One region of the Allobosea sp. Tri-49 genome, then DNA from elsewhere that is predicted to be linked to it. Evidence: predicted binding sites of a transcription regulator. Region 1 holds the regulator's gene; the other holds the start of a gene.
What was found. The regulator PhoB, encoded in region 1, activates phosphate uptake and scavenging genes when phosphate is short. The targets are predictions, from matches to a motif close to TGTCATNNANCTGTCAT.

Region 2: the regulator PhoB is predicted to act here: its motif matches at 2,442-2,458, upstream of BLM15_RS21705 (DUF2794 domain-containing protein).

What each region holds. Positions count from the first base shown of each region.
Region 1 covers NZ_CP017946.1:4,278,654-4,282,500, reverse strand. Annotated here, with positions in the region: gene pstA (phosphate ABC transporter permease PstA) at 1-756, shown strand, start outside; gene pstB (phosphate ABC transporter ATP-binding protein PstB) at 779-1,585, shown strand; gene phoU (phosphate signaling complex protein PhoU) at 1,625-2,347, shown strand; gene phoB (phosphate regulon transcriptional regulator PhoB) at 2,376-3,074, shown strand; partial or broken gene BLM15_RS20685 (YnfA family protein) at 3,084-3,378, opposite strand; gene BLM15_RS20680 (NUDIX hydrolase) at 3,375-3,824, opposite strand.
Region 2 covers NZ_CP017946.1:4,487,492-4,491,338, reverse strand. Annotated here, with positions in the region: gene BLM15_RS21715 (ABC transporter permease) at 1-932, shown strand, start outside; gene BLM15_RS21710 (Bax inhibitor-1/YccA family protein) at 1,150-1,926, shown strand; gene BLM15_RS21705 (DUF2794 domain-containing protein) at 2,007-2,375, opposite strand; gene BLM15_RS21700 (peroxidase-related enzyme) at 2,692-3,285, opposite strand; gene BLM15_RS21695 (NAD-glutamate dehydrogenase) at 3,464-3,847, shown strand, end outside.

The DNA of each region.
Region 1 (3,847 bases):
CTGTTCTGGATCCTCGGCATGCTGGTCGTGAAGGGCCTTGGCGGGCTCTCCGCCGCGACCTTCACGCAGATCACGCCGGGGCCGGGCACGGAGGGCGGCGGCCTTGCCAACGCCATCGTCGGCTCGGTCGTGCTGACCTTCCTCGGCATCGTCGTTGCGACGCCGATCGGCGTGCTCGCCGGCACCTATCTCGCCGAATACGGCAAGGGCTCGAAGCTCGCCGACCTGATCCGCTTCATCAACGACATCCTGCTCTCGGCGCCCTCGATTCTGATCGGCCTGTTCGTCTACGTCATCATGGTCGAGCCGTTCCGCGGCTATTCCGGCTGGGCCGGCGGCGTCGCGCTCGGCATCATCGCGATCCCGGTGATCGTGCGCACCACCGAGGACATGCTGCGCCTCGTGCCCGGCCCGCTCCGCGAGGCCGGCTCGGCGCTCGGCGCCCCGCCTTCCGTGGTCATCACCTCGATCACCTGGCGGGCGGCGAAGTCCGGCATGGTCACCGGCATCCTGCTGGCGCTCGCCCGCATCGCCGGCGAGACCGCGCCGCTGATCTTCACCGCGCTGAACAACAATTTCTGGTTCTCGCCGAACCTGCTCGGCGGCGTCTCCAACCTGCCGGTGACGATCTACCAGTTCGCCTCTGCCCCTTACGAGAACTGGCAGCAGCTCGCCTGGGCGGGGTCGCTGATCATCACCGTCTCAATCCTCGTGCTTTCCATCATCGCCCGGCGCATCGTGCGCGGCGGCAAGTAATCAGCGTCCGATCGGAAGGACCATGCAGATGCTCTCGACCCTGGAACTGAGCCCGCAAACGCTGGACGCCGACGCTCCCGTCCGCATCGCCGTCAAAAACCTCGATTTCTACTACGGCGAGCACAAGGCGCTGAAGAACATCAACCTCGACTTCCGTGACCGCCACGTCACGGCGCTGATCGGCCCCTCGGGCTGCGGCAAGTCGACCCTGCTGCGCATCTTCAACCGCATCTATTCGCTCTATCCCGAGCAGCGCGCCACCGGCGAGATCATCCTCGACGGCCGCAACGTCATCTCGAACGATATCGACGTGAACGAGCTGCGTTCGCGCATCGGCATGGTCTTCCAGAAGCCGACGCCGTTCCCGATGTCGATCTACGACAATGTCGCCTTCGGCATCCGCCTCTACGAGAAGCCGCCGAAGTCGGAGCTCGACGACCGCGTCGAGGGCGCGCTGCGGCGCGCCGCCCTCTGGGACGAGGTCAAGGACAAGCTGAAGAGCTCCGGCATGGGTCTGTCCGGCGGCCAGCAGCAGCGCCTCTGCATCGCACGCACCATCGCGCAGAAGCCCGAGGTCATCCTGTTCGACGAGCCGACCTCGGCGCTCGACCCGATCTCGACCGGCAAGATCGAGGATCTGCTCGAGCAGCTCAAGACGGACTTCACCATCGTCATCGTCACCCACAACATGCAGCAGGCGGCCCGCATCTCGCAGTACACCGCCTTCATGTATCTGGGAGAGGTGATCGAGTTCGACGCCACCAACACCATCTTCATGAACCCGCACAAGAAGCAGACGCAGGACTACGTCACCGGCCGTTTCGGCTGAAGTTCTGAAGCGTCGGCCAGCCCCGAAGGATACGCCCCGATGTCCGACCATATCGTCCGCTCCTACGATGCCGATCTCGAGGGCCTGCGCCGCAGCCTCGCCGAGATGGGCGGCATGTCCGAGCGTATGCTCGGCGACTCGACCGTGGCGCTGGTGCGCCGCGACACCGCGCTCGCCCAGAAGATCATCAGCGCCGACCAGCGCCTCGACAATCTCCAGCGCGAGGTCGAGGAGAAGGCGGTGCTGACCATCGCCCGGCGCCAGCCGCTCGCCAACGACCTGCGCGAGCTGATCTCCGCGATCCGCATCGCCGCCGATATCGAGCGCGTCGGCGACCTCGCCAAGAACATCGCCAAGCGCGCCGTCGCGATCTCCGGCCAGTTCTCGCCGCCGCATCGTGCCGTGGTAGGCCTCGAGCATATGAGCCGCCTGGTCCAGGCTCAGCTCAAGGACGTGCTCGATGCCTACGCCGCCAGCAACGAGCAGAAGGCGATGGAGGTCTGGCGCCGCGACGACGAGATCGACGCGCTCTACACCTCGCTGTTCCGCGAGCTCCTGACCTACATGATGGAGGATCCGCGCAACATCACCTTCTGCACGCACCTCCTCTTCTGCGCCAAGAATGTCGAGCGCATCGGCGACCACACCACCAACATCGCCGAGACCATCCATTACCTCGTCACCGGTCAGTCAATCGACGAGACCCGGCCCAAGCTCGACACCACCAACATCCTCGTCGACCTGCCGGCAGCCAATGGCTGACCGGCGGACGTTTTGAACGGACGCTGACATGCCTGCACGCATCCTGATCGTCGAGGACGAGGAGCCGCTGACCCTGCTGCTGCGCTATAATCTCGAGGCCGAGGGCTTCGAGGTCGACAGCGTGGCGCGCGGCGACGATGCCGAGCTGCATCTGCGTGACCACACGCCGGATCTCGTCCTGCTCGACTGGATGCTGCCCGGTCTCTCCGGCATCGAGCTCTGCCGGCGCCTGCGCACAAGGCGCGATACCGAGCGCGTGCCGATCATCATGCTGACCGCCCGCGGCGAAGAGACCGAGCGTGTGCGCGGCCTTGCCACCGGCGCCGACGACTATGTCGTCAAGCCGTTCTCGCTGCCCGAGCTGATCGCCCGCATCCAGGCGCTGCTGCGCCGTGCCAAGCCCGGCCATGTCGCCGGATTGCTCGCGGCCGGTGATCTCGAGCTCGACCGCACGACGCGACGCGTCCGACGCTCCGGCATGGAACTGCATCTCGGCCCGACCGAGTTCCGCCTGCTCGAATTCCTGATGCAGGCGCCGGGCCGGGTCTATTCCCGCGCGCAACTGCTCGACGCTGTCTGGGGTCGCGACGTCTATATCGACGAGCGCACCGTCGACGTCCATGTCGGGCGCCTGCGCAAGGCGATCACGCCGGCCAACGCCAAGGATCCTCTGCGCACCGTGCGCGGCGCCGGCTATGCCTTCGACGAGACCTTTGCGCGCGGCTGATGGTTCTGGTCAGCGCGGCGCGGCGATGATGACAGCCGCACCGGCGAGGCAAAGTGCGGCGCCGGCGAGATCGTAGCGGTCCGGCGCGATCTTCTCGACCAGCGCCATCCACGCCAGCACGCAACGATGTAGATGCCGCCATAGGCGGCGTATGCGCGGCCGGCCGCGGGACTATCGACCAGCGTCAGCAGCCAGCCGAAGGCTGCGAGCGCCACCAGACCGGCTTGTCCAGCTTCAGCCAGGCCCAGAAGGCGAAGCAGCCGGCGATCTCGGCCAACGCCGCGCCTGCATAGATTGCGATCATAGCCAATACGTGCCCGGCCCTAAGGCTGCGGTGAGCCGGGCGAAGACAGGGCGGTAAGCCTCGGACGCCAGCGGTGTCAGCGATGGGGCCTCGCCGAACGTGAACCAGCGGATCTCGCTGTGTTCGTCATTACTGATCGTGGGATCGCCGCCCGCCCATTTGCTCACTGTGAACAGATGCCAGAGCGCGGGGGTGACGCCGTCCGTCTCCGTCGTCTCGATGGCCTCGAAGCGGCGGAAATCTGTCGGAGTGATGCCGGTCTCCTCCTGGAGCTCGCGGATAAGGGCGGACTCGGCGGTCTCGCCCGCCTCAAGGTGGCCGCCGATCGTGTCCCAGCAGGATGGGCGGTTCCGGCGATGCGGCGACCTCAGTCCCAGCAGGAGCCGCCCATCCCTGATCGGTAGGGCACAAGCATACTCAATCGGGCGAGGTCTGGGGGCGTTCATGCATGCCTCCTGCATCGAGCCGG
Region 2 (3,847 bases), 210 kb from region 1:
AGCAGCGCCCCGGCGCGCATGTCGAGCGCGTGCCGATGATGCGCGGCCGGATCGTCAGCGTGAACGACGTCCCCGCCGAGCAGATCAAGGCGAGCGAGCAGATGGCCTGGGTGCTCGAGGGCGATCGCGGCATCACCTATTCGGCGGGCATGCCCGAGGCCTCCAGGCTGGCCTCGGGCGAGTGGTGGCCGGAGAACTATCGCGGCGAGCCGCTGGTCTCCTTCGACGGACGCGCCGTCGAGGGGCTGGGGCTGAAGCTCGGCGACAGGCTCACCGTCAACGTACTCGGCCGCAATATCACCGCGCGCATCGCCAATTTCCGCGACATCGAATGGCGCTCGCTCGGCATCAACTTCGTCATGGTATTCTCGCCGAACACCTTTGCCGGCGCGCCGCACACCAATCTCGCCACCGTGACCGACAACGGCGCGCCGCCTGTCACCAGCGACGCCGCCCTGATGCGCCAGCTCGCGGTTTCCTTCCCGGCGGTGACGGCGGTTCGGGTCAAGGACGCACTTGAAGCGGTCAATACCATCGTCGGCCAGCTCGCCGGAGCGATTCGCGGCGCCTCCGGCCTTGCCATCAGCGCGAGCCTGCTGGTCCTAGCGGGCGCTCTGGCGGCCGGTCAAAGGGCGCGGCTCTATGACGCGATGATCCTGAAAACGCTGGGTGCGACCCGCCGATTCATACTTTCGTCGTACGTCCTCGAATACGCAGGCATCGGCGTCGTTTCGGCTCTGTTCGGGCTCCTTGCAGGTGCCGCGGCCGGATGGGGCGTCGTCACGCAAGTGATGAAGATAGATTTCGTCCTCGATCCAACGGGCGCTATTATCGCTGCGACTGCAGCCGTCGTGGTCACCGTCGTGTTCGGATTGGTCGGAACGCTACAAATACTGTCAAAAGCGCCGGCTTCTCATCTGAGGAATTTATGAGTTCTGACTCATCGCAGCGCGGCATAGACATGAACTGACGGTAATGTTGCATGGCTCGGCAAGCGAATTTCTATGCCGGTGACGCCGCTAACCATGCTGGCCCCTTGTAAGACCGCTCGTTCCCCCTCATATTTCGCACTGTCGCCACGATGGTGCGCGACGGTGGGCGTCGCAAGGGCGATGTCCGCCCGGCAAAGTTTCAAGGGGAATTCTCTCCATGAGCGATTTCGACCGCAACGCTCAAGTCTGGGGTGCCGGCCGCGCACAGCAGACCAGCGCTGCTGAGCTGGACCAGGGCCTGCGCTCGTTCATGCTCGGCGTCTACAACAACATGACGATCGGCTTGGCCATCACCGGCCTGATGGCGATCGGCATCTCGATGCTGGCGATTGCCGGCTACTCGCCTTCGGGCAAGGTCACCGCGCTAACGCCGCTTGGCCAGGCGCTCTACCTTAGCCCGCTGAAGTGGGTGGTGATGCTGGCTCCGCTGGCCTTCATCTTCTTCTTCTCGTTCAAGGCCGAGAGCATGAGCTCGTCGACGGCCCGCGCCATGTTCTTCGCCTTCGCGGCGGTGATGGGCGTCTCGCTGTCGTCGATCTTCGTCGTCTTCACCGGTGAATCGATCGCCAAGGTGTTCTTCATCACCTCGGCGGCTTTCGGTGGCCTTAGCCTCTTCGGCTACACCACGAAGAAGTCGCTATCGGGCATGGGCTCCTTCTTGATCATGGGCCTGATCGGCCTGGTGATCGCCTCGGTCGTCAACATCTTCCTGGCCTCTAGCGCTCTGTCCTTCGCCATCTCGGTGATCGGCGTGCTGGTCTTCGCCGGCCTGACTGCCTGGGATACGCAGCGCCTGAAGGAAATGTACCTGTACTCGGACCTCGACTCCGAGTCGGCCGCGAAGCTTTCGGTGAACGGCGCCCTGTCGCTCTACCTGAACTTCGTCAACATGTTCCAGATGCTGCTCTCGCTCTTCGGCTCCAAGCAGGAGTGATCAGGGCGACAGCCTGAAAACACGAAGCCCCGGCCGCAAGGCCGGGGCTTTTCTTTTTGGGCCAGCCTGGCGCGGCGATCTCAGCTCACCACGCTCAGCCGCTTATCGAGCACCTTGAGCACCCGGCTCAGCTCGGCTCCACGCTTCAGGATCAGCCCGGTCGCGGTCACCACCGAATAAGTGCCCTGTCGCCTCGCCAGCGACGGGTCCTTGACGATCCGGTAGAGCGGCACCTCCGCTGCGCGGCGAAAGACCGAGAACTGCGCCTTGTTTCGCAGGAAATCGATAGCGTAGTCGCGCCACTCACCGGCCGCAACCATCCGGCCATAAAGGTTGAGCAGCTCGTTCAGCTCACGGCGGTCGAAGGTGACGGAAGAGGGCGCGGTGGCAGCCGGAAAGGCGACGACCGCGCCTGCTCGCTGCGCTGGCGGAGTTTCGCTTTCACTCATCGCGCCTCCTGTTCATCGCCTGCCGTTGCCCGGCAAGGGATGATGCGCCCGCCTCCCGACGCTGGCAAGACAGCTTGATGACAGTGCCGACATCTTCTTCCGCTTTCATCGCGATTGCCATGATTTTGCCGCGCTTGCGCCAAGCGAGCGCCCCGTTGCGGCATTCAACTCCGATTCGTTGCCTAGACGGCCCGACCTGTCCGGCTCCGGACACGTCAGCCCCCCAGCCCCTCCGGCGCTGCGGCGGGTCGGGCCAACTAGTCCAGGCTAACTTACGGCTGGCGGTTTCCGCCGGCCGTTTTCTTTGACCGGAAGCTTAGCGCGACGCGCCGTGATATTCGGGATTGGGCCGCATATCGACCGCCGAGGCGATCCGGTTCGACATGTTGAAGAAAGCGGCGACCGCGCCGATGTCCCAGATGTCGCGCTCGCCAAAGCCGGACTGGCGCAAGCCTTCCCGATCCTCCTCCTCGATTCGATGCGGCGTCTCGGTCAGCTTCACCGAAAAATCGAGCATGGCGCGGTGGCGCTGGGAGAGTTGCACCGCGCGAAAGTTCATCACCATCATCTCGCCGAGCACCGGATCGCCGGAGAGCTGACGCACCGCTTGACCATGCGCGGTGAGGCAGTAGTAGCAGCGATTCACGCTGGAGACCGCGACCGCGATCATCTCGCGCTCCAGCTTCGACCAGCCGGACGGCGCCAGCATCAGATCGTTGTAGAAGCTGGCGAAGGCCTGGAGCTTGGCATCGTCGTGCGCATAGGCGGTGAGGACATTCGGGACATAGCCCAGCTTCTCCAGGCATTTCGCGAAATAGGCCTCCATCTCCGGCGACAGCTCTGCCTGCGGCAGCGCGAGTGCCATCACGGCAGGCGGCGCGTCCTGCTTCGCCGGCTGCTCGCCCACCATCGCTTTGTCATGCTTCTTCGTCATCTCTGCACTCCTCGCGCTGATATCCGCGCGGATCGGGCACAAGCTGCCGTTTCCGCGCCATATTGGTGCAATCTGGCTGTCGCGATACGACGAAAGTTGCAGCGGCCGGTGAGCTATGTCATCGCTGCGGCAAAATAGCAGGGGGAAGACGACTATGGCCAAGCGCGAAGCGAATGCCACGGCTGCAGCCGTCACCGCGATCGAAGCTGCTGCCCGTGAGCTCGGTTCGGCGATGCCCGCGGAATTCCCCAAGCTGCTCTATGGCCGCACCGTCGCCGAGGATCTCGTCGCGCTGCCGCCGGACCTGCTAGCCCGTGCTGCCGACGCCGCCTATGCCCACCTGACCAGCCGGCGCAAGCCCGGCGAGCCCAATTTGCGCTTCCGCGACGAGGCGGTGAAGGCGGATGGGCGCGAGCGCCAGATCACCGTCCTCGAGGTCGTCAACGACAACAAGCCGTTCCTGCTCGACTCCACCCTCGCCGAGCTGGCCGAGCAGGGCTATGAGCCGCGCCTGGTCGCCCACCCCATCCTCGCTGTG